2 regions of the Kitasatospora sp. NPDC096140 genome follow, and region 1 is predicted to be linked to the other one. Evidence: riboswitches for the same ligand, from Rfam matches in the RefSeq annotation. Region 1 holds a riboswitch; the other holds the start of a gene.

Region 1 (12,053 bases):
GAGCCCCACGGCGCGGCCGAGATCGGACCGACACCGGTGGCCGGACCGGCCTCCGCCTGCAGCGGGTGGTTCGGCAGGTACGGCGCCAGGTGGGCGCGCACCGCGACCGGGCCGACGCCCGGACCGCCGCCGCCGTGCGGGATGCAGAAGGTCTTGTGCAGGTTCAGGTGCGAGACGTCCGCGCCGAACTTGCCCGGCTTGGCCAGACCGACCAGGGCGTTCAGGTTGGCGCCGTCCACGTAGACCTGGCCGCCGGCCTCGTGCACCATCGCGCAGATCTGGGTGATCTCGGTCTCGTACACGCCGTGGGTCGACGGGTAGGTGACCATCAGCACCGACAGGCTGTCGCGGTGCTGCTCGATCTTGGCCTTCAGGTCCTCGACGTCCACGTCGCCGTCGACCAGGGTCTTCACCACGACCACGCGCATGCCGGCCATCACGGCGGAAGCCGCGTTGGTGCCGTGCGCCGAGGACGGGATCAGGCAGACGTCACGCTGGGTGTCGCCGTTGGCGTGGTGGTAGGCGCGGACGGCCAGCAGGCCGGCCAGCTCGCCCTGGGAGCCCGCGTTCGGCTGGATCGAGACCGCGTCGTAGCCGGTCACCTCGACCAGCTGCTGCTCCAGCTGGCGGATCAGGGTCAGGTAGCCCTGGGCCTGGTCGATCGGCGCGAAGGGGTGGAGCTGGCCGAACTCCGGCCAGGTCACGGCCTCCATCTCGGTGGTCGCGTTGAGCTTCATGGTGCAGGAGCCCAGCGGGATCATGCCGCGGTCCAGCGCGTAGTCCCGGTCCGACAGGCGGCGCAGGTAGCGCAGCATGGCGGTCTCCGAGCGGTGGCTGTGGAAGACCGGGTGGGTCAGGTACTCGTCCTCGCGCAGCAGGGCGCCCGGCAGCGCGTCGGCGGTCTCGGCGACCTCGACCGCCTCGACGCCGAACGCGGCCCAGACGCCGGCCAGGTGCTCGCGGGTGGTGGTCTCGTCGGTGGAGATCGAGATCCGGTCCGCGCCGTCCTGGTGGACGTTGATGCCGTTGGCGCGGGCGGCGGCGGCGATCTCGGCGGCGCGGCCCGGGACGACGGCGGTGACGGTGTCGAAGAACTCGCCGTGCAGCAGCTCGACGCCGCCGGCCCGCAGGCCCTCGGCGAGGGCGGCGGCGTACCGGTGGGTGCGGCGGGCGATGTCGGCCAGGCCGTCCGGGCCGTGGTAGACGGCGTACATCGAGGCCATGACGGCGAGCAGCACCTGGGCGGTGCAGATGTTGCTGGTGGCCTTCTCGCGGCGGATGTGCTGCTCGCGGGTCTGCAGCGCCAGGCGGTAGGCGCGGTTGCCGTCGGAGTCGACGGAGACGCCGACCAGGCGGCCGGGCAGCGAGCGGGCGTACTCGGCGCGCACCGAGAGGTAGCCGGCGTGCGGGCCGCCGAAGCCCATCGGCACGCCGAAGCGCTGCGAGGTGCCGCAGGCGATGTCGGCGCCCAGCGAGCCGGGGGACTTGAGCAGGGTCAGCGCCAGCAGGTCGGCGGCGACGGCGACGATCGCGCCCAGGCCGTGCGCCTGCTCGATCACCGGGGTGAGGTCGCGGACCACACCGGTGGCGCCCGGGTACTGCAGCAGCACGCCGAAGACGCCGCGCTCGGCGATCTCGGCCGGGATGCCCTCGGACAGGTCGGCGACGACGACCTCGACACCGGTCGGCACCGCGCGGGTGTTGATCACCGCGATGGTCTGCGGCAGGGTCTCGGCGTCGACCAGGAAGACGCCGCCCTTGACCTTGGTGACGCGGCGGGCCAGCGCCATCGCCTCGGCGGCCGCGGTGCCCTCGTCCAGCAGCGAGGAGCCGGAGGTCGGCAGGCCCGTCAGGTCGGAGACCAGGGTCTGGAAGTTGAGCAGCGCCTCCAGGCGGCCCTGGGAGATCTCCGGCTGGTACGGGGTGTAGGCGGTGTACCAGGCCGGGTTCTCCATGACGTTGCGCAGGATCACCGGCGGGGTGAAGGTGCCGTAGTAGCCCAGGCCGATCATCGGCTGGAGCACCTGGTTGCGGCCGGCCAGCTCGCGCAGCTCGGCGAGGACCTGCGCCTCGGACCGGCCGGCGGGCAGGTCCAGGCCGGTGATGGAGCGGATCGCCTCGGGCACGGCGGTGGCGGCGAGCTCGTCCAGCGAGCCGTAGCCGACGGACGCCAGCATCTTCTCCTGCGCGGCGGCGTCGGGGCCGATGTGGCGGTTCTCGAAGGGGCTGGCCAGCTCAAGCTCGGTGAGGGTCGAGGCGCCGGTGGGGCGTCCCGCGTTCGGCTGGGCGTTCATGTGGTCGAGGCCTCCTGGTCACGGACCGGCGGGGGTACGCACGCCGGCCGACCTTCCCGCTGCGGACAGCGAACTCAGCCGTGGCGGGCGAACCCGACAGGCCTCCCCCTCTGTCATCGGGACCTGAGAGCTTCGCCCGCACGGAGCGCGCTGTGAGCGCTCCGTCGGCTTGCACCGTCGGTGAGGGTGGTGGTCGCCGGCTTCCGTGCCGACACTCCTGCCCTGCTTTCCAGAGTGACCTACCCCACACGGTACGGATGCCTGAGAGATTCCGGGGAGGAGTTGCTCCTTCGGCGCTCCGACCAGCGGTTTTCGCGGCGGAGACTCTCCCGAGCGGGCTCTGCGGTCGCCGCCCAGGGTACCAGCGGGAGGCCTTCCGATCACGGGTGCTTCAGGTCACGCCGGGTCTACGCGCGTCCCCCGGACGGCGCAGCACGCAGCCCGTCCGGCGCACCCCGGTCGCGCCCGTCCGATTCATGGCATTTGGTGTGAAGTGGCGGACGGAACGGGTGCTCCGGCCGCCTTCCTGCGGGGGTTCCGCAGGCCCAGCGCCCTGGAGGAATGAGTGCAGACCGACATCGACCCCCGGGACCTCATCGGCCACAAGGCGGTCGACCGCAACGGAGACAAGATCGGCACGGTCGACGAGGTCTATCTGGACGATGCCACCGGACGGCCCGAGTGGGCCGCCGTCCGGACCGGCATCTTCGGCCGGGACGCCTTCGTCCCGCTCACCACGAGCGACTTCTCCGGCGAAGAGCTCCGGGTCCCGTACGACAAGTCGCTGGTCAAGGAGTCCCCGGACTTCGGTGTGGGCCAGCACCTGTCCCCCGCCCAGGAACTCCAGCTCTACCGCTACTACGGCCTCGACACCCCGGGGAGCGACGACCCGGCCGGTGAGAGCGGCGGCCACGCCGCGCAGTCCGACCTCGACTTCGGCACCGCCCCGGCCGCCGCGCCCGCGACGGCTGCGGCGGCTGCGGCCACGGCCACGGCCACCACCACCAAGCCGCTCGCCCTCCGCTCGCCCGAGCCCGCCCCGACCGACACCAGCACCGCCCCGGAGGCCCACGTGCGCACCCTCAGTGCCCCCGCACCCGCCCACGCTCCCGCTCCCGCTCCCGCCGTCACGCCTCCCGTCGAGCCCAAGCCGCAACCGCAGCCGCAACCGCACCCGCAGTCGCAGCCGGCCGAGAGCACCGTGGGCGCCGCCGCTCCCGCCCCCACCGACCCGGTCGAGATCACCTGCCGCGAGGAGCGACTGGAGGTCACCACCGAGTGGCACACCGTGGGCACCGCGAAGCTGCGCAAGTACGTGACGACCGAGCAGATCGAGCGCCGGGTCCCGGTGGTCCGCGAGCGCGTCCGGGTCGAGCGGATTCCGGTCGGCGAGGCCGAGCGCGCCTCCCTCACCGAGAAGGAGATCGCCGAGGCCGTCGAGGAGGTCACCCTCCGCGAGGAGCGTCCGGTGGTGCACAAGTACCTCGCCCCCGTCGAGCGCGTCCGCCTCGTCGTCGAGCGCTACACCGCCGAGGAGGTGATCCGGGACGAAGTCCGCCGCGAACACGTCGAGGTCCACGACGACACCCCCGCCGAGATCGCCGAGGGCCCACGCCCGTCACCGGCCGCTCCCGCCCCGGAGACCTCCCGCCCCGCCGCCATGCGCCCCCTCGTCTGACCAGCACCCCACCGAGGGCCCCGACCACCCGGCCGGGGCCCTTTTCCCATGCCCGGGCACCCGCTGCGACGGCCACCCCCGGCCCGCCACAGGCGCCCGACGGACGCCCGGCACTCCGCCTTTGCCAAAGCTTAACCACTCGATATTTGACACTCTGAAGTATCTCCCTGCATGGTTACTTCAGTTCATTCACTATGTACGGGAGGAAGCAACCGTGAGTGAGGCACCCCAGCCCACCACCGCGGCCGAGAAGCAGAGCAGCACCCGGGTCCTGCCGGCCCTCATCCTGGCGATGCTGTCGTTCAGCGTGGTGCAGACCGCGGTCGTCCCGATCCTGCCCTCGCTGGCCAAGGAACTGAGCGTCTCGGGCTCCAGCATCACCTGGCTGATGACCGCCAACCTGCTCTCCGCCGCAGTGCTGACTCCCCTCCTCGGCCGCTTCGGCGACCTCCGGGGCCGTAAGCCGATGCTGCTGATCTCGCTGGCCGGTCTGGTCGCCGGCTCGGCACTGGCGGTCACCACCCACTCCTTCACGTGGCTGGTCGTCGCCCGCGTCCTGCAGGGCGCCGGCGGTGGCGTGATGCCGCTGGCGATCAGCATCGTCCGCGACGAGCTGCCCAAGCAGAAGGTGACCGGCGGCGTCGCCGCCATCAGCGCCTCGATGGGCGTCGGCTCCGGCCTCGGCCTGGTCGCGACCGGTCTCCTGCTGGAGCACTGGAACTACAAGTCGATCTTCTGGATGGGCCTGGTCTTCGGCCTGATCGCCGTCGCCCTGGTCGCCTTCCGCGTCCCGTCCGACCCGGTCACCGACAAGGAGGGCGGCGCCGACCCGCTCGGCGCGATCACCCTGGCCGGCTGGCTCTCCGCACTGCTCGTCGCGGTCAGCCAGGGCAACCACTGGGGCTGGACCTCCACCAAGACCCTCGGCCTCTTCGCCGTCGCCGCCGTCGTCGCCCTGGTCTGGGGCATCATCGAGACCAAGGTCAAGCACCCGCTCGTGGACATGAAGATGATGTCCCGCCCGGCCGTCGCCTTCACCAACACCGCGGGCCTGCTCATCGGCTTCGGCATGTACGGCTCCTTCATGGTCATCAGCAACTTCGCCCAGACCCCGGAGAAGCTGACCCACTACGGCTTCACCGCCACCGTCCTGCACGCCGGTGTCATGCTGCTGCCGTCCGCGATCGGCTCGATGGTGGCCGCCCCGCTCGGCGCGGTGCTGATCGCCCGTCGCGGTCCGCGTCTGCCGCTGGTCCTCGGTGGTGTCCTCGGCGCCATCGCGATGGCCTACCTGGCCCTGCGGCACAGCCACGAGGGCGACATCTACACCGCCTCGGCGATCTTCGGCCTGGGCGTCGGCCTCGCGTTCGCCGCGATGCCGGCCTACATCAACGGCGCCGTGCCGGTCGAGCAGAGCGGCATCGCCAACGGCATGAACTCGGTGCTGCGCACCGTCGGTGGCGCGATCGGCACCGCCGTGATGGCCGCCATCCTGACCGGCGACACCATGAAGCTGCCGCCGCAGATCCCGCTGACGCTGCCCACCCTGGACGCCTACAAGCACGCGTTCTGGACGGCGGCCGTGGTCTGCATCGTCGCCGGTGTCGTCCCGTTCCTGATCCGCACCGTCAAGCCGGCCGCTCCCCTGACCGTCGTCGAGGGCTCGGCCCAGCAGGACTCCAGCGACAAGCTGGTGAAGACCGACGCCTGACGAGGCGTCCGGCCCCGCGCTCAGGGACAGGGCGCGGGGCCCCGGTCCCCGTACGTCGCGAGGGCATCACGAACGTACGGAGTCCGGCACGGTGATGCGGCTCCACCCGGTACTCCCCCACCGGGTGGGGCCGTTTTCGTGTCCCGGCCCCGTCCGCCCGCGCCCGCCCTCCCGGTCGGCGCCCGCGCCCCCTCTCAGCCCCGCTCGCCCGCCCCGCCGTCCGCGTCCGGGTCCCGGCCTGCGCCCCCGCCCGGATCCACGCCCCCGACAGGGTCCGCGTCCCGGCGCAGCGGCAGCGGCCGGGCCGGCTCCAGCGCCGGGTCGTCCACCGCGAAGGTCCGCACCCGCCCCGGCCCGCTCCACGGCGTCTCGAACCGTACGGTGACCCTCCCGACCCCACTGCCCTGCACCCAGCCCGGCCCGAACTCCGTGTGCCGGACGTCCTGTCCGGGCATCCAGCGCCGGACCACGACGGCCTCCGGCTCCTCCTCGGCCTGCTCGGCCTCGGCCGCCGCCTCCGCGTGCTCCGCCGCCTCCTCCCGCAGGGCCTGGGCGAACAGGTCCTCCTGGGTGTAGTCGGCGAGTTGGGCGACGCCCACACCGAGCAGCCGGACCCCACCGGTGATGTCCACCTGCTCGGCCAGTCGGCGCGCGGTCGCGGTGATCACCGCCTCGTCGTCCGTGGGCCCGCCGAGGGTTTCCGAGCGGGTCAGCGTCGAGAAGTCGAACCGGCGGACCTTGAGCACGACGGTCCGGCCCGAGCGCCCGGCCGCCCGCAGCCGCCGCACGCACCGCGCGGCCAGCGCCTCCACCTCCCGCAGCACCCGGTCCCGGTCGGCCAGGTCCACCTCGTAGGTGTCCTCCACCGAGACGGACTTGGCGTCCTGGTCGGCCACCACGGGCCGCTCGTCCAGCCCTATCGACATGTGGTGGATCCCGGCGCCGTGCGCCCGCCCGAGCAGCTGCACCAGCTCCGCCTCGCCGGCCTCCGCGAGGTCGGCCACGGTGTTCAGCCCGGCCCGCCGCAGCACCTGCTCGGTGGCCGGCCCGATCCCCGGCAGGGCCCGGACGGGCATCGGCCCGAGCACCGCGCGCTCCTGCCCGGGTTCGATCAGCACCAGGCCGTCCGGCTTGGCCTGCTCGGAGGCGATCTTGGCCATCAGCTTGGACCCCGCCGCCCCCACCGAGCCGGTCAGCCCGGTGAGCCGCTCGATGTCCGCCCGCAGATCCTCCGCCAGCGCGAGCACCAGCCGCTCGCCGGTCTCGTGGTCCGTCTCCGCCAGCACCGGGCCGTACGGACCGGCCTCCAGGTCCACGAAGGCCTCGTCCAGGCTGAGCGGCTGCACCAGCGGCGACAGCTCCCGCAGCAGGCCCATCACGATCTCACTGACGTGCCGGTAGGCCTCGAAACGGCCCGACAGGAAGGCCGCGTTGGGGCAGAGCCGCCGCGCCTGCGCCATCGGCATCGCCGAGTGCACCCCGAACTTCCGCGCCTCGTACGAGGCCGTGGAGACCACCCCGCGCCCGCCGAGCCCGCCGACGATCACCGGCTTGCCGCGCAGGCTCGGCTTGGCCGCCTGCTCCACCGCCGCGAAGAAGGCGTCCATGTCGAGGTGGATGATGCTCGGCAGTGATCGCACCCGCCGATCATCGCGCACGGGTCCGACAGTGCGTGCGAACCCGGCCGCGGCCCGGCGGGCGGCCGCCTACGGCTGCGTCCTCGCCGCGTCCGCGAGCGCCTTCGGAATGCCGTCCTCCTTGGGCCCGAGGAACACCGGGTCCGGCCGCAGCCACGCGTTGACCGCCGCCTTGCCCGCCCCGGCCACCTCCCGCGCCCCGCCGTACAGCCAAGTCTCGTCGTGGAACTCCGGCACCCCGACCGCGTAGGAGCGGATGCCCGCCGCCTCGCACAGCGCCAGCGCCCGCCGGACGTGGAAGTCCTGGCTGACCAGAACCGCCCGGTCCACCCCGAAGATCCGGTGCGCCCGGGTGCAGGAGTCCCAGGTGTCGAAGCCCGCGTAGTCCCGCACCACCCGCTCCGCGGGCACCCCGTGCGTGGTCAGGTACGTGAACATCGCGTCGGGCTCGTCGTACTCGGTCCGCCCGTTGTCCCCGGTCACCAGGATCGCCTGCACCTTGCCCTCCCGGTACAGGTCCACCGCCGCCACGAGCCGGTGCTCCAGGTACGGCGAGGGCTTGCCCTGGTCCAGCCCGGCGCCGAAGACCACCGCGACCGGCGCGGACGGAGCGCTCTCCACCGTGCCCACCCGGTCACCCGCGGAGAACCACACCCAGGCGCTCGGCGCCAGTGCCAGCGAACAGAGCAGCGCCCCGACCTGGAAGACCCTGCGCTGCGTCCTGCGCTGGCGCAGCCGTGCCCCCGACAGTACGGCCCTGCGCCGCAGCAGCCCCGCCATCCCCGTGCCGACCCCCACGTGCCCTCCCTCGATCGTTTCGCCAGCCAACACGACGGGGCCGCGGGCCCGAACGGTTCCCCGTCCGGGCCCGCGGCCCCGTCGAATCGTTGCTCAGACCGCCCGGTTGCGCCGTTGGGCCAGTTCGTCGGCCGGGTCCTGCCCGACCACGGTCTCGCCGGTGTCCGTGCGCTCCGCGTGAAGCCGCCCGAGGGTCAGCTCCAGCTCCCGCCAGACCGCTCCCACCGCGATGCCGAAGACCCCCTGACCGCCCTTCAGCAGGTCCACCACCTGCTGCGGCGTGGTGCACTCGTACACCGTCGCGCCGTCGCACATCAGCGTCATCCCGGCGAGGCCGCCCTGGTCGGCGGCCTGCAGGTGGGCGACGGCCACCCGGATGTTCTGCAGCGACACACCCGCATCGAGCAGCCGCTTCACGATCTTCAGCAGCAGGACGTCGCGGAAGCTGTAGAGCCGCTGGCTGGTCGCCGGGTAGGCCGTCCGGACGCTGGGCTCCAGCAGGCCCGTGCGGGCCCAGTAGTCCAGCTGGCGGTAGGTGATGCCGGCTGCCGCACAGGCCGTCGGGCCGCGGAAGCCGATCAGTTCCGACGTCGGGGCCAGCCGCTCGATGGCCGGCTGCCCCGGCTGTACGGCGGGGAACCTGCTCACCCGGGGAAGGTCCGTGACGGTGCGGGCGGTGCGCGGCACGTGCACGGCGCACAGGCCTCCCACGGCGTCATCGCCGGTGCTGCTCATGCCTGCCTCCGTCCACTTGTGCTGCGGGCAACCCGACTGCGGGCATCGGCCACCCGGACAGCCACTCCTGACGGTAGGCAGTCCCCTATGACCCGTCAACGATCGCCACGCCGGGCCAGACAAACCACATCACTCAGGAGAGTGGTTTTTCGTGCCCCTAGTCTGGGTAGGTCGACGGTTTTTGGCAAAACGATAAGCCGAATGCCCGCTCAGCCGGTCCCCACTACTGCGGGCCGCCGCCCCCGAAGTCCTCGGGCGACACCTGGTCGAGGAACTCCCGGAACTTCTCGACCTCGTCCTCCTGCTCGTCCGGGATCGCGATGCCCGCCTCGGCGAGCACCTCCTCGCTCCCGTAGATCGGCGTACCGGTCCGCAGCGCCAGCGCTATCGCGTCGGACGGCCGGGCGCTCACCTCGACCCCGCCGGCGAACACCAGCTCGGCGTAGAACACGCCCTCCCGCAGATCGGTGATCCGCACCTCGGTGAGCTGCTGGCCGAGCGCCTCCAGGACGTCCTTGAAGAGGTCGTGCGTCAACGGGCGCACCGGCGTCATGCCCTGCTGGGCGAAAGCGATCGCGGTCGCTTCGCCGGGGCCGATCCAGATCGGCAGGTAGCGATCTCCCCCGACCTCCCGCAGCAGCACGATCGGCTGGTTGGAAGGCATCTCCACTCGGACACCCACGACGTCGAGCTCATTCACACAGGCAACCCTATGGCTCCGGTCCCGGATATGAAAGCGCAGAGCGGACGCCGCTGGTCAGCGCGGTGCCACCGCTGCCCGGAGGCCGCCCGGGAGGCTACCCGCGGGTCCGCAGACCGGCCTGGACCATTGCCGCGTGCAGGCGGACGGACAGCGTCGCGAGCTCCCGCGCGGTGGCCTCGGCATGGGCCCTGGTCTGCGGGTTCCGGTGCCGGCGCAGCGGCGCCACCACCTGCTCCACCAGCGCGATCTCGCGGTCGGCCGCCGCCTTCATGGCTCTCAGGTGCCGCGGCTCCAGGCCGTACCGACCGAGCTCCGCGACCAGCCGGGCCACCTGCAGCGCCTCGCCGTCGTACCCGCCGTCCTGGCCCGGTGCGACCAGCCCGTAGGACTCCCACTCGGCGAGCTCCCGCTCGCCGGCCTCGGCGGCGGCGAGCAGCTCGGCACGGCCCAGCCGGACCCCGGAGGGGACGTCTGCGGAGGCCACCAGCTCGCGGTCCGCCTCCTCCAACGGCCCGGGCCGGCTGTCGGCCGGGGCGGGCAGTGCCGGCGGGCTCTCGCCGCGCTCGATGGCGTCCAGGTGCTCGCGGATCACCCGCAGCGGAAGGTAGTGGTCCCGCTGCATCCGCAGGACGTAGGCCAGCCGCTCGACGTCGGCCGGGCTGAACTTGCGGTACCCCGAGGGCGTGCGCTGCGGCTCGACCAGTCCCTCCGCCTCCAGGAAGCGGATCTTGGAGATGGTGACCTCGGGGAAGTCGTCGCGCAGGAAGGCCAGCACCGCGCCGATGCTCAGCAGTTCGTCACCGCCGCGCCGCCGACCGGCGGGCCGGTCCGTGCGGACCGGCTGCCTGGGGCCCGCGACCACCCCGCGCCCGCCGCGGTCCGCCTGCGGACCGGACGGAGCTGGGGTGGCCGCCCCGAGAGAAGAGGAAGGGGTATTCGTATTCACTCGGGCTCCTGCCGACGTTGGTTTCAGTACCCCCGGTTGTGGCCGGCGAAGAACACCAGCCGGTACTTCCCGATCTGGACCTCGTCGCCGTTGTTCAGCGACACCTCGTCGATCCGCTCCCGGTTCACGTAGGTGCCGTTCAGGCTGCCCACGTCCGCGACGCTGAAGCCGGCCGGGGTGCGGCGGAACTCCACGTGGCGGCGCGAGACCGTCACGTCGTCCAGGAAGATGTCACCCTGCGGGTGGCGCCCCGCCGTGGTGACGTCCGAGTCCAGCAGGAAACGGCTGCCCGAGTTCGGGCCGCGCTGCACGATCAGCAGGGCCGAGCCCGGCGGCAGGGCGTCGATCGCCGACAGCACCTCGGCCGACAGGGCCGGCGTGGCGCCGGTGCCGGTCGTGGTGTTGGGGTCGTACGACTCCAGGCCGGAGATGGAGATGGTCGACGTGGTCTCCGCCGCCCCCTCCGGCAGCAGACCGCCGCGCAGCGCCGTACCGCAGTTGGAGCAGAACCGGGCCGCGGCCGGGTTCTGGTTGCCGCACCTGGGGCACGGAGAGGGGCCAGCCATGTTCACAGCCTCCTGGCGCGGCACACCCGACGGGTTGTGCCCGGCGTACGGGTCCGGGGCAAACCCTCCACCAGAGGTTGAGGGTGCTGACGGGAAACCTATGCGCGGGTCACCGGAGGGGTCAACCGACGCGCCGTAGCCCGCCGGATTCCCGGCGTACTGGGCGGCGCCGCCGTCCCGGAACAGCTGCTGGCCGGCGTACGGCGCGGCCTCGGGGGCGGGTCGCATGCCCGGCACGGCGGGCTCGTCCTCCGGCCGGCGGTGCCGCGCGGTCGGCGCCTCAACGGCGGCCGCGTCGTTGTCCTTGTTGCGACCGAACAACTTCGAGAAGAAACTCACGGGCGAATCCCCTTGCGTGTGACAGACCCGCCCGCGGGGCAGGGTGAGAACCTCGGACAGGCTGCGAGCCCGGTTGCGGCTCGGGCCCGCTTGAGTGGTACTCCGACAGTTGGTGCTGCGGTTCTTGATCCGGAGCGTACTGGTGCGAACCAGTCTCGCCCACGTGGCGGCGGCGCCCCGCACCGGGTGCCGCCGGCCCGTGACGGGCCGTTCGTCGGACGCCTCGTCACTTCGAAGCCGGCTTGGCGTACTGCGGCGTCTTCGGATCCACGAGGGCGTCCACGACAACCTTCTGCTGCTGGGTGATCGTCGCCCGCGCCTGGTGGCTCTCCAGCGTGCGGACGACCCCTCCCGGGATGTTCAGCGCGGGTGTCAGATCCTGCGGGTTCCCCACGACGGTGAACCGATAGGGCTGCGAGACCTTCTTCCCGTCGATCTGCACCCCACCGCCCGAGAGGTCGGTGAAGTAGGTGTTGACCACCACGCGCACATCGTTGATCTGAATCGCCTCCGCCCCCGCCGCTCGAAGTTCCTGCAGGGTGTCCAGCAGCATATCTGCCTTCACCTGCCCTTGGGGATCATCGACCGTGAGTACGATGCCCGGACCGGTGGCTCTGACGGTACCGGCGAGCACGCCGAGTTCCGT
Region 2 (12,053 bases), on a different contig from region 1:
CACTACCGTGGTCGAGCTCCGCAGGAGGTCACGGAGTCGTTCCAGCCGGGTGCGCGGGGCGGTGCCGGTCTGTTCGAGGGCCGTGCCGACGGCCGCCAGCTCCTGCTCCACCTCGGCCACGCCGTTGCCCTCGACCCGGGTGAACATCGGCAGATGACCGTGCAACGCCTGGATCGCCGTGAGGAGTTCACGGCCCGAGGCGGTGAGACGCACCGAGGCGTCGACGGCCGTCGAGTCCTTCCCGGCGGCGACGGCCCCGCCGGTCATCGCGCCGATCGACACTCCGCCGGGCGCCGACCCGGGCACCGTCAGGCCGCTCACGTCCGGCAGCGGGTCGGGGGCCCCGGCCCGCTGCGAGCGGTCCTCCGCCCGGGCGCCGGGGCCCGAGGCGACGGCTCCGCCGGTCATCGCGCCGATCGAGACCCCGCCGCTCGGCGGGGGCGTGGTCTCCTCGTCGTCCCGCACGTTCCGCTCCTCGCTCATTCGAATGCTCAACTCCCCACCCATGCACGCGGATCCGCGTGGCTACGAAGGTTTCCCGCCGGACGGTGGTGCCGCAGCCGTGCCGCCCGACTGCGCCGTGCCCCCGGTGGTGGCGACGGCGCCGCCGCTCATCTCGCCGATGTGGATCCCGCCCTGCATCACCTGGATCACGGTCTTGTCGAAGCGGTCGGTCTCGTACCCCGACTGTTCCAGTGCGACGCGGACGCCCTCGATGATCCGCTGCTCGATCGTCCGCAAGTACCGTCTGACGTCCAGCTCCTGGAAGATCGAGATGGTCGAGGTGGTGGCGGCCTCGCGCAGGGAGACGATCGGCCGGGCGGCGACGGTCAGCAGGTCCTCGTCGTCGGCCGTCCCGCCGGCGGCCCGGCCGCCGCCCGGGCGCAGCAGCGAGCGGAGCGCGGCCGGGCCGGCGGTGAAGGCGGACATCGCGGGGCCGCGACGTCCGGGTCGGGTGCCCTGCTGGGCCACCGCGTCCGCGAGCAGCTCGTAGTCACGGCGGACCGGCCCGAGCACGTGCGGGACGACCTCCACCATCAGCAGGTTCCCCTGGGTGTGCACCCTCAACTGAACGGTCAGCACCACCTGTTCGTCCCACGCGCCGACGCGGATCCGCAGGAAGTGCCGGCGCCGCTCGCCGCCCTCGTCCACCGCCTCGGCGATGTGCCGGGCGATCTCCTCGGGTCCGCGCGGGACCTCGTCGCGCGCCGGGCCGTACGGGAGGTAGACGATGTGCTCGATCTCCAGGTCCTGCAGCCGGTCCAGGCTGATGTCGGCGGTGGCCTGTCGCAGGGCGGCCAGCCGCGGGACGACCAGGTCGAGGACGGCGCGGGCGGTGAGGCTGCCCTCCGGGGCCACCGGGCCGGTCTTGCGGCGCTTCAGTTCCAGGGTGAACTGCCAGGCCTTGAAGGGGAATCCGGCGCCGAGGAAGGGGTCGGCCGGGTCGTAGACGACGAGCTGCGAGTACTGCTCCCGGGCGATGGCCCGCTGCACCTCCAGGTAGCGCGGCCGGAAGGGCACCCGACGTGGGTGCCGCGGGAAGTTCTCCCGGGTCAGCTCCTTCCGGAGGGCCTGGGCGACCTGGAGGCGGTGCCAGCCCACCGTCACCGCGAGCGCCAGCGGGAACAGCGTGCCCTCCCAGCCCCCGTCCTGCAGGGAGGTCAACGCCAGCGCCCAGTAAAGGATCTGGGCGGTCACGGCGAGGGCGGTGAGCAGTCCGGCGGCGGTGCGCCGGGGCTCGGAGGCCCGGGAGTCGGCCGGAGCGACGGGGGCGTACAGCGCGTGCTGCCGGACCTCCGGGGGCTTGGCGTACCAGGACAGCAGGCATACCACGGCGTACAGGACGGCGAAGGTCGCCGTGAAGGGCGGCAGGTAGTGGGAGATCGCACCCCATGCGGTGTCGGACACCGACTCCCGGCCGTACGGGTCGTAGTCGTGGTACCCGCTGGTCAGCCCCTCGCCGTACGCCTTCCAGTAGTCGGCGGACGGCGGGTGCCGGATCAGCGCCCAGTAGTCGGTGAGGAAGAAGCCCGACCAGAGCGCGGCGAGCACGGCGCCGGTGCGGATCTCCAGCGCCCGGGCCCGCAGGGCGTGCGCCAGGACGGTGACCAGGTCGAAGCCCAGGGACGGCGGGACGGAACGCTCGTCGTGCTCGACCAGTTCGGTGATGACGCGTCGCCGGTAGTCCGGGTCGAGGTAGACCCCGGCGCAGAGCAGCCGGGTGGCCTCGGACTTCGCGTGGGGCGACGGTGGCGGCTCGTCGGGCGGCGTGGGTGGTCCGGGTGGCTCGTCGGGCCGCACCGGCCCGGGCCGGAAGGTCATCCGCCTCCCCCTTCGGCGTGAACCAACTGGCCGTGATTATGGACCTCCTGACGGTCGGTCGGCCAGTGAAAATGCGCACCGGAAGGACGAAGGCCCCCGGGCGGAGGGGAATCCGCCCGGGGGCCTGGGCCCGGTCAGCCGTGGATCAGCACTCGATGACGTTCACGGCGAGGCCGCCGCGCGAGGTCTCCTTGTACTTGATCTTCATGTCGGCCCCGGTCTCCTTCATCGTCTTGATCGCCTTGTCCAGCGAGACGTGGTGCCGGCCGTCGCCGCGCAGCGCCATCCGGGCGGCGGTGACGGCCTTGACCGACGCCATGCCGTTGCGCTCGATGCAGGGGATCTGGACGAGGCCGCCGACCGGGTCGCAGGTGAGGCCGAGGTTGTGCTCGATGCCGATCTCGGCGGCGTTCTCGACCTGCTCGGGGGTGCCGCCGAGGACCTCGGCGAGGCCGCCCGCGGCCATCGAGCAGGCGGAGCCGACCTCGCCCTGGCAGCCGACCTCGGCGCCGGAGATGGAGGCGTTCTCCTTGAACAGCATGCCGATCGCGCCGGCCGCGAGCAGGAAGCGGACGATGCCGTCGTCGTCGGCACCCGGGATGAAGTTCAGGTAGTAGTGCAGGACGGCCGGGATGATGCCCGCCGCGCCGTTGGTCGGCGCGGTGACCACCCGGCGGCCCGAGGCGTTCTCCTCGTTGACCGCCATCGCGTAGAGGGTCACCCACTCCATCGCGTTGGCCGGCCCGATCCCCTCGGCGCGCAGCGCCCGGGCCCCCGAGGCGGCGCGGCGGCGGACCTTGAGGCCGCCCGGCAGGATGCCCTCGCGGCTCATGCCGGCCCGGACGCACTCCTGCATCACGGCCCAGATCTCCAGCAGGCCGGTGCGGATCTCCTCCTCGCTGCGCCAGGCCTTCTCGTTCTCCAGCATCAGGCCGGAGATGGACAGGCCGGTCTCGCGGGTGAGCCGCAGCAGCTCCTCGCCGGTGCGGAAGGGGTAGCGCAGCGCGGTGTCGTCGGGCTTGACCCGGTCCGCGCCGATGGCGTCCTCGTCGACGACGAAGCCGCCGCCGACCGAGTAGTAGGTCTTCTCCAGCAGCGTCGAGCCGTCCGCCGCGAAGGCCCAGAGGGTCATGCCGTTGGCGTGGTAGGGCAGCGAGCGGCGGCGGTGCAGCACGAGCTGGCTGTCGGGGTCGAAGTCGATGACGTGCTCGCCGAGCAGGTTGATCCGCTTCTCGGCGGTGATCCGCTCGACGTCCTTGTCGGCCTGGTCGACGTCGACGGTGCGGGGCGAGTTGTTCTCCAGGCCGAGCAGGACGGCCTTCGGGGTGCCGTGGCCGTGGCCGGTGGCACCGAGCGAGCCGTACAGCTCGGCGCGCACACCCGTCACCTGGGCCAACAGGCCTTCGGACCGCAGTCGGCGGGCGAACATCCGGGCGGCACGCATCGGACCCACGGTGTGGGAGCTCGACGGGCCGATGCCGATGGAGAAGAGGTCGAAGACACTGATGGCCACGGAGGACGTCCTTGTCTGGTCTCGTGGAAGGACTTGCGGGCGGGGCGTGGGGGGGCTTGCTTGCTTCGGGTGGGCGGGCGCGAGCCGACACGGGACGGGGCACCGCGCGCACTGTCCAGTGTGCGCGGTGCCCCGGGGTCCCTGGTCCACCGGCGGGGTGAGGCCGGTCACTCGGGCCCTGTCCACCGGCCGGTCGTCCACTCCCGGCCGCTACGGACTAGTCCTGGTTGGCCAGGTTCGGGTACAGCGGGTACTTGTCGGCCAGCGCGGTGACGCGGGCCTTCAGCGCGGCGGCGACGGTCTCGTCGAAGGCGGGCTTGAGCGCCTCGGCGATGATGTCGGCGACCTCGCGGAAGTCCTCGGCCTGGAAGCCGCGGGTGGCCAGGGCCGGGGTGCCGATGCGCAGGCCGGAGGTGACCATCGGCGGGCGGGGGTCGTTCGGGATCGCGTTGCGGTTGACCGTGATGCCGACCTCGTGCAGACGGTCCTCGGCCTGCTGGCCGTCGAGCTGGCTGTTGCGCAGGTCGACCAGGACCAGGTGGACGTCGGTGCCGCCGGACAGGACGGACGCGCCGGCCTCGGCGACGTCGGCCTGCAGCAGGCGCTCGGCCAGGATGCGCGCGCCGTCCAGGGTGCGCTGCTGGCGCTCCTTGAACTCCTCCGAGGCCGCGACCTTGAAGGCGACCGCCTTGCCGGCGATCACGTGCTCCAGCGGGCCGCCCTGCTGGCCGGGGAAGACCGCGGAGTTGATCTTCTTGGCGTACTCGGCCTTGGACAGGATGACGCCGCCGCGCGGGCCGCCCAGGGTCTTGTGGGTGGTGGTGGTGACCACGTCGGCGTAGGGCACCGGGTTCGGGTGCAGGCCCGCGGCCACCAGGCCGGCGAAGTGCGCCATGTCCACCATGAGCAGCGCGCCGACCTCGTCGGCGACCCGGCGGAACTCGGCGAAGTCCAGCTGGCGCGGGTAGGCGGACCAGCCGGCGATGATCAGCTTGGGCTGGTGCTCCTTGGCGAGGCGCTCGACCTCGGCCATGTCGACCTGGCCGGTCTTCTCGTCCACGTGGTACGCGACCACGTTGTAGAGCTTGCCGGAGAAGTTGATCTTCATGCCGTGGGTCAGGTGACCGCCGTGCGCCAGGTTCAGGCCCAGGATGGTGTCGCCCGGCTGGATCAGCGCGAACATCGCGGCGGCGTTGGCCTGCGCGCCGGAGTGCGGCTGCACGTTGGCGTGCTCGGCGCCGAACAGGGCCTTGATGCGGTCGATCGCGATCTGCTCGACCACGTCGACGTGCTCGCAGCCGCCGTAGTAGCGACGGCCGGGGTAGCCCTCGGCGTACTTGTTGGTGAGCACCGAGCCCTGGGCCTCCATGACCGCCACCGGGGCGAAGTTCTCGGAGGCGATCATTTCCAGCGTGGTCTGCTGGCGGTGCAGCTCGGCGTCGACCGCGGCGGCGATCTCCGGGTCGAGGGCGTGCAGGGACTGGTTGAGAACCGTCATGGTGTCTTCCCGGTGGAGGAGGAAAGGGGGCCCCGGTGGGGGCGGGCCGACGCACGCGCGGCCCGCCCGGTCACGAGCGGGTCAGGCCTTGATGAAGGCGTTGTACTCGTCCGCGCTGAGCAGCTTGCCGGTGGAAGCCACGCGCACCTTGAACAGCCAGCCGCCCTCGAACGGGGCGTCGTTGACCAGGCCGTTGTTGTCCAGGACGTCCTGGTTGATCTCGACGACCTCGCCGGTCACCGGGGAGTACAGGTCGCTGACGGACTTGGTGGACTCCAGCTCGCCGCAGGTCTCGCCGGCGGTCACCTCGTCGCCCACCTCGGGCAGCTGCACGTAGACGATGTCACCGAGGGCGGTGGCGGCGTGCTCGGTGATGCCGATGGTGGAGACACCGTCCTCGGCGTCGGTCAGCCACTCGTGCTCTTCGGTGTACTTCAGGTGCTCGGGGTTGCTCATGGCGTCATTCTCCAGGATGGGAAGCGGGTACGACGAAGCGGGCCGCCGCGCGGACGGCTTCGACCTGCGTCTATGGGAAAACGGGGGGCCCTGACGGGCGTCAGCGGGCGCGCTTGTAGAAGGGCAGCGCCACGACCCGGACCGGCTCGTGCTTGCCGCGGACGTCCACCGCGACGGTGCTGCCCGGAGCGGCGTGCGCCGCGTCGACGTAGGCCATCGCGATCGGCTGCCCCAGCGTCGGGGACGGCGCGCCGGAGGTGATCCGGCCGATCGGGGCACCGTCGGCGGAGACCACGGTGTACTCGGCGCGCGGGACGCGCTTGCCCTCGGAGACCAGGCCGACCAGCACCCGCGGCGGGTTGGCCTCGGCCGCGGCGGCGGCCTGCTCCAGCGCCTTGCGGCCGACGAAGGCGCCCTCGTTGGTGGTCTTGTCGAAGCGGACGACCCGGCCCAGGCCCGCGTCGAACGGGGTGAGGTCGGTGGACAGCTCGTGCCCGTACAGCGGCATGCCCGCCTCCAGGCGCAGCGTGTCGCGGCAGGACAGGCCGCACGGGACCAGACCGCGGCCCTCGCCGGCGGCGGTCAGCGCCTGCCAGATCTCCTCGGCGTCGGCCGGGCGGCAGAAGATCTCGAAGCCGTCCTCGCCGGTGTAGCCGGTGCGGGCCAGCAGCACCTCACGGCCGGCGACCTGGGCCGGGAGGATCGCGTAGTACTTCAGGCCGGGCAGGTCGGCGTCGGTGGTCCCGGCCAGGATGGCGGTCGACTCCGGGCCCTGGACGGCGATCAGCGCGTAGGTGTCGCGGTCGTCGGTGACGACGGCGTCGAAGCCCTTGGCGCGGGCGATCAGCTCGTCGAGGACCAGCTGGGCGTTGGAGGCGTTGGCGACGACCAGGAAGGCGTCCTCGCGCAGGCGGTAGACGATCAGGTCGTCCAGGATGCCGCCGTCCTCGGCGCAGATCATGGTGTAGCGGGCGCGCAGCACGCCCAGCGCGGAGACGAAGCCGACCAGCGCGTGGTCCAGCATCTCGCCGGCCTGCGGGCCGGTGACGGTGATCTCGCCCATGTGGGAGAGGTCGAACAGACCGGCCTTGGTGCGGACGGCGAGGTGCTCCTCGCGCTCGCTGCCGTAGCGCAGCGGCATGTCCCAGCCGGCGAAGTCGGTCATGGTCGCGCCGAGGGCGCGGTGCAGCGCGTCGAGCGCGGTCAGGCGGAGGGACGACATGGCCAGGAACTCCTCGGTCGGGGCACTCAGGGGTGCACGCGCCGGACCGGACCCGCTCGGGGGCCGACCCTGCGCGCGGGCATGCGGCGGCGTGGGTCTCCCCATCTGTCGTCGAACCTGAGAGCTTCACCGCCCGCCGGCCCGCAGCTGTTTCCAGCTTGGGGGACAGCATGGCGGCTTGCACCGTGGGTGGGCGCGCGACAGGGCCGTGCGCCGCTTTCCAGATGTGCCTAACCCGTGCGGTAGGGGGGCCTGAGAGATTCCGGGGAGGACTTGCTCCTTCGGCGCCGGCTCTGCCGCCACGCTGGCGGCACTCCGGGCTCTCCCGCGCGGGTTCGAGCGGCCGGTATGGAGTTGTGGAGCCCGCGGCGCATGCCGTCGGACGCGCACATCATGGCACGTCCCGGACCGGGAAGGGAGAGGGGACCCGGTCACACGGGAGGAGGGGACCGGATCGGGCGGGAACGGCGGACCCGACCACCCCGCGCCGTCCCGAACACGGGCCCTAGACTGCTCCGCGTCGGCGCAGCAGAGGGCGGCCGACCGGCAGAGGGCGGAATCGGCGGCGCATGGGGTACCCGGTGGAGCAGCAGCAGGGGTGGGGCGGTCCCGAGGGGGCACCGTCGGGTGGCACGTGGCCGGCCAACGAGCTGGAGCAGGTGCTGACCGCGGCCATGGGCGACCCGGGCGCGACGCCGCGGGTGATCGAGGTGCTGGCCCGCAGCCAGGTGTGGGTGCCGCTGCCGGCCGGGGCCGACCCGCAGGGGCAGGCGCTGGACCTGCCGATCATCGAGCTGGGCGGCGACCCGTACGTGCCGGTGTTCTCCTCGCAGGAGGTGTTCCTGCAGCAGGCGCCGGGGATGGCCTTCGCGATCGCGCCGGTCTGGGAGTTCGCCCGCGGGCTGCCGCTGGGCGTGGGCATCGCGGTGAACCCGGAGGCGGCGGTGGGCATCCCCGTGCCGCCGCAGGGCGTGGCCGAGCTGCGCCGCGGTCCGCGCGAGGACCGCTGGGAGGGCGCGGAGGATCCGGCGGCGCCGACCGGCGGCCGGGTGGCGTTGCGCGAGCCGGTGCCGGGCGAGGACCCGGAGCACTTCCTGGCCGCCTGCCGGGCCGAACTTTCGGCCCTTCCCGGGGTGTTGACCGCGCGCCGGGCGCTGGCCAGCATCGAGGGCGAGCCGACCGTGATGTTCGTGGGCGTCCAGTTGGATCCGGCGGCCCCGGCCGAGCCGGCCGCGGTGAACGACGCGCTCGGCCGAGCGCTGGGAACCGCGCCGCTGCCGGGTGGCGTCCACCTCGTACTGCTCGACCTCGCCGACGACCCGGTGGTCGAGTGGCTGCTCACCCGGGTAATGCCTTTCTACACGCGGGTGTGAGCGGGGTTCGTTCGTAGGCACGTCGCCGTGGCGGTGGCCGGTGCCGCGCCATAGGGTGCGTGCAGACGGCCGACGGGCCGGCGGGTTCGAGGAAAGAGGCGCGGCGAGGTGGGCGCATGAGTGCGGGAACGGGAGCGGGCGGGGCGCCGGGGCCCTGGGGCCAGGCCCCGGCCGGGCACCCGGGAGCGGACCCCGGCGTGTTGGAGCACGCCCTGCGCGAGGTCGCGCCGGAGCGCTACGACGCGTACGAGCGACTGCTGCACGCGCTGGCGGACGGCCGGGTCTGGATGCTGCTCTGGCACGGCACGCCGGGCAGTCCGGACGCGCAGTACGGGAACATGGAGATCAGCGGCCACGGCTACGCGCCGGCCGTCACCTCGCCCGAGCAGCTCGCCGCGTCCGGCTGGGCGCGGGCCCACGAGGTCATCTCCGGCCGGGAGATCGCCGCGTCGCTGTACCGCACCCGCTGGGGCCTGTGGCTCAACCCGCACGCCCCCGGTGGCGGTGTCGGCGTGCCCTGGGCCGACCTGCGGCGGATCGCCGCGGGCCTGGACCGGCTGCCGGCCGGTCCGCTGAAGCTGAGCGAGCCGCAGGTCAACGCGCAGCCGTTCTTCGCGCTGCTGGAGCGGCAGGCCGGTGAGGTGCGCGCGGTGCGGGCGCTGCGCCGGGCCTGGGTGCAGCCGGCGGTGGGGGAGCCGTACCTGGCGATCGGCCTGGACCTGTACGAGAGTTCTCCGCCCGCGGTGGAGGCGGTGCGCGCCCTGATGCAGCGGGCGATCGCGGTGGCCCCGGAGGGGCTCGCGGTGTCCACGGTGGCGATGTCGGACGAGTACGACCCGGTGGCGCTGTGGATGCGCGCCAACTCGCGGCCGTTCTTCGACCGGGAGTCCGGGCGCCCGGCGACCGGTCCGTACCCGCCGGTGCCGCCGCCCGCGTACCCGGGGCCGTCGATGCCGGGGCAGCCGACGCCGGGGTGGGCGTACGGCACACAGGCGCCTGCGCCGGGCTGGCAGCAGCAGCCCCAGCAGCCGTGGCCGGGCTACCCCGGGCGCTGATTGCCAAACCCGAAATCCTTGCCACGAAGCCGACTTGATTGTCCATCAAGTCGGCTTCGATGCTTTCCGGACGGATTTCCGGATATGAGGTCCGGTCATCTTGACATGCCTGTTACAGCCATGTGAAGAGGTATATGCCGGAGATCGGGGAGATGCATGCCTGCAGATCACAGTTGGGCATCTGTCGGTTGTCAGGGCTGGCGCAAGCCAGTTCGCATGGCAGAGAGTTCTGCGCAACGCACCGCGCGTCCTGGAACCCCACAAAGGTGAGCGCGCACGCCGACCGCTCGTCCACGCGAAGCCCATGCCGCGTGGCGACAGTGCCCGTGCACGAAGCACTGTCGCGAACACCCGCTCCTCCTACAGCTTTCGCACGTCCGCAGCCGCACCGCCGAAGCCGGCGACCGGCACCCGTGGGCCGGCCACCGTCGGCGAGGGGACCAACTGACCATGACCGCATCCGTGACCACCGCCGGGAACGAGCCGGAGGCAGCCGCCGCCCCGAGCCCGGCCAAGAAGATCGAGGGCCGCTCCCTCGGCCAGATCGCCTGGACGCGCTTCAAGCGCGACAAGGCCGCCGTCATCGGCGGCGTCGTGGTGATCCTGCTGATCCTGCTCGCCGTGCTGGCCAAGCCGATCGAGTCGATGTTCGGGCTCGACCCGGACGCCCTCCACCAGGACCTGCTGGACGCCGACCTCGGCGGTCTGCCGCTCGGCGACTGGGGCGGCATGAGCGGGGACCACCCGCTCGGCATCGACCCGCTGCAGGGCCGGGACCTGCTCACCCGTGTGATCGAGGGCTCCTGGGTCTCCCTGCTGGTCGCCTTCGGCGCGACCGTGCTGTCCAACACCATCGGCACCGTGCTCGGCATCATGGCCGGCTACTACGGCGGCTGGGTGGACACGCTGATCAGCCGGATCATGGACGTCTTCCTGGCCTTCCCGCTGCTGCTGTTCGCGATCGCCATCTCGACCTCGCTGCAGGGCGGTGCGTTCGGCCTGCACGGCCTGCCGCTGCACATCATGGTGCTGATCTTCGTCATCGGCTTCTTCAACTGGCCCTACATGGGCCGGATCGTGCGCGGACAGACGCTCTCCCTGCGCGAGCGGGAGTTCGTGCACGCGGCCCGCAGCCTCGGCGCCCGCGGCCCGTTCATCCTGTTCAAGGAACTGCTGCCGAACCTGGTCGGTCCGATCCTGGTCTACTCGACCCTGCTGATCCCGACCAACATCCTCTTCGAAGCCGGACTGAGCTTCCTCGGCGTCGGCATCCAGCCCCCGCAGGCCTCCTGGGGCGGGATGCTCCAGGACGCGATCCGGTACTACCAGGTGGACCCCCAGTACATGGTGGTCCCCGGTCTGGCGATCTTCATCACCGTGCTCGCCTTCAACCTGCTCGGCGACGGGCTGCGCGACGCCCTCGATCCCAAGAGCAACTGACTCCGAGCAGCTGACTTCGCGTCAGGACCCTCCACCGCCTCCACATCCCCAAGGGGTTGATCTCTCCCATGCGTAGGTCCCGTACCGTCGCCCTGACCGCGGCGGCCGCCGCCGCGGTCCTGGTCGTGACCGGCTGCTCCAGCTCGCCGAAGAAGAGCGACGACAACTCGTCCTCCGCATCGGGTGGCGGAGCCAACGCGGCCACCAAGAACATCGTCAACGCCTCGGACAAGAAGGGCGGGACGGTCACCTTCGAGATGAAGGGCACCCCGGACTCGCTCGACCCGGGCAACACGTACTACGCGTACATCTACAACTTCTCGCGCCTGTACGCCCGCCCGCTGACCACCTTCAACCCGGCCGCGGGCGAGGACGGCAACAAGCTCGTCCCGGACCTCGCCGAGTCGATGGGCCAGCCCAGCGCGGACGGCCTGACCTGGACGTACAAGCTGCGCCAGGGCCTGAAGTACGACGACGGCACCCCGATCTCCTCGAAGGACGTCAAGTACGCCGTCGAGCGCTCCAACTTCGCGCCGGACGTGAACTCCAACGGCCCGACCTACTTCCACGACCTGCTGGTCGACAACGACACGCCGTACGCGGGCCCGTACAAGGACAAGGCCGGCGGCCTGAACTCGATCGAGACGCCGGACGACACCACGATCGTCTTCCACCTGAAGCACCCGTTCGCGGACTTCGACTACCTGGTCAGCGCCCCGCAGACCGCGCCGGTCCCGCAGGCCAAGGACACCGGTGCCGACTACGTGAAGCACATCGTGTCCTCGGGCTCCTTCAAGTTCGAGTCCTACGAGGACGGCAAGCAGGCCGTCCTGGTGCCCAACACCAACTGGGACAAGAGCACCGACCCGATCCGGAAGCAGCTTCCGGAGAAGATCGTGCTCAAGATGAACATCGACCAGGCCACCATCGACAAGGACCTGCTGGCCGGCAACGCCCAGGTCGACCTGGTGGGCGGCGGCGTCGACCCGCAGACCCAGGCGCAGATCCTGCAGAACCCGAAGCTGAAGGCCAGCACCGACAACGCCTACGGCGGCCGTCTGGTCTACCTGGCGATCAACTCCAAGGTCGCGCCGTTCGACAACGTCGACTGCCGCAAGGCCGTCCAGTTCGCGATCGACAAGGTCTCGGTGCAGACCGCCGAGGGCGGCCCGAT

Evidence for each region. Region 1 has a riboswitch for glycine ahead of gcvP (aminomethyl-transferring glycine dehydrogenase). Riboswitches for the same ligand answer to the same signal wherever they lie in the genome.
Region 2: another riboswitch for glycine. It lies ahead of gcvT (glycine cleavage system aminomethyltransferase GcvT); the one in region 1 lies ahead of gcvP (aminomethyl-transferring glycine dehydrogenase).

The regions. Positions count from the first base shown of each region.
Region 1 covers NZ_JBEOUW010000076.1:4,006-16,058, forward strand. Annotated here, with positions in the region: gene gcvP (aminomethyl-transferring glycine dehydrogenase) at 1-2,294, opposite strand, end outside; glycine riboswitch at 2,398-2,532, opposite strand; glycine riboswitch at 2,534-2,636, opposite strand; gene ABT048_RS40080 (PRC and DUF2382 domain-containing protein) at 2,860-3,972, shown strand; gene ABT048_RS40085 (MFS transporter) at 4,187-5,683, shown strand; gene ABT048_RS40090 (DNA polymerase IV) at 5,878-7,323, opposite strand; gene ABT048_RS40095 (SanA/YdcF family protein) at 7,390-8,100, opposite strand; gene ABT048_RS40100 (MerR family transcriptional regulator) at 8,212-8,853, opposite strand; gene ABT048_RS40105 (bifunctional nuclease family protein) at 9,077-9,553, opposite strand; gene ftsR (transcriptional regulator FtsR) at 9,651-10,346, opposite strand; gene ABT048_RS40115 (double zinc ribbon and FHA domain-containing protein) at 10,526-11,407, opposite strand; gene ABT048_RS40120 (DUF881 domain-containing protein) at 11,634-12,053, opposite strand, start outside.
Region 2 covers NZ_JBEOUW010000005.1:129,858-141,910, reverse strand. Annotated here, with positions in the region: gene ABT048_RS06775 (hypothetical protein) at 1-483, opposite strand, end outside; gene ABT048_RS06770 (AbeC-like domain-containing protein) at 526-2,322, opposite strand; gene ABT048_RS06765 (L-serine ammonia-lyase) at 2,468-3,835, opposite strand; gene glyA (serine hydroxymethyltransferase) at 4,053-5,333, opposite strand; gene gcvH (glycine cleavage system protein GcvH) at 5,415-5,789, opposite strand; gene gcvT (glycine cleavage system aminomethyltransferase GcvT) at 5,890-7,011, opposite strand; glycine riboswitch at 7,242-7,349, opposite strand; gene ABT048_RS06745 (enhanced serine sensitivity protein SseB C-terminal domain-containing protein) at 7,581-8,384, shown strand; gene ABT048_RS06740 (enhanced serine sensitivity protein SseB C-terminal domain-containing protein) at 8,501-9,439, shown strand; gene ABT048_RS06735 (ABC transporter permease) at 9,890-10,879, shown strand; gene ABT048_RS06730 (ABC transporter substrate-binding protein) at 10,948-12,053, shown strand, end outside.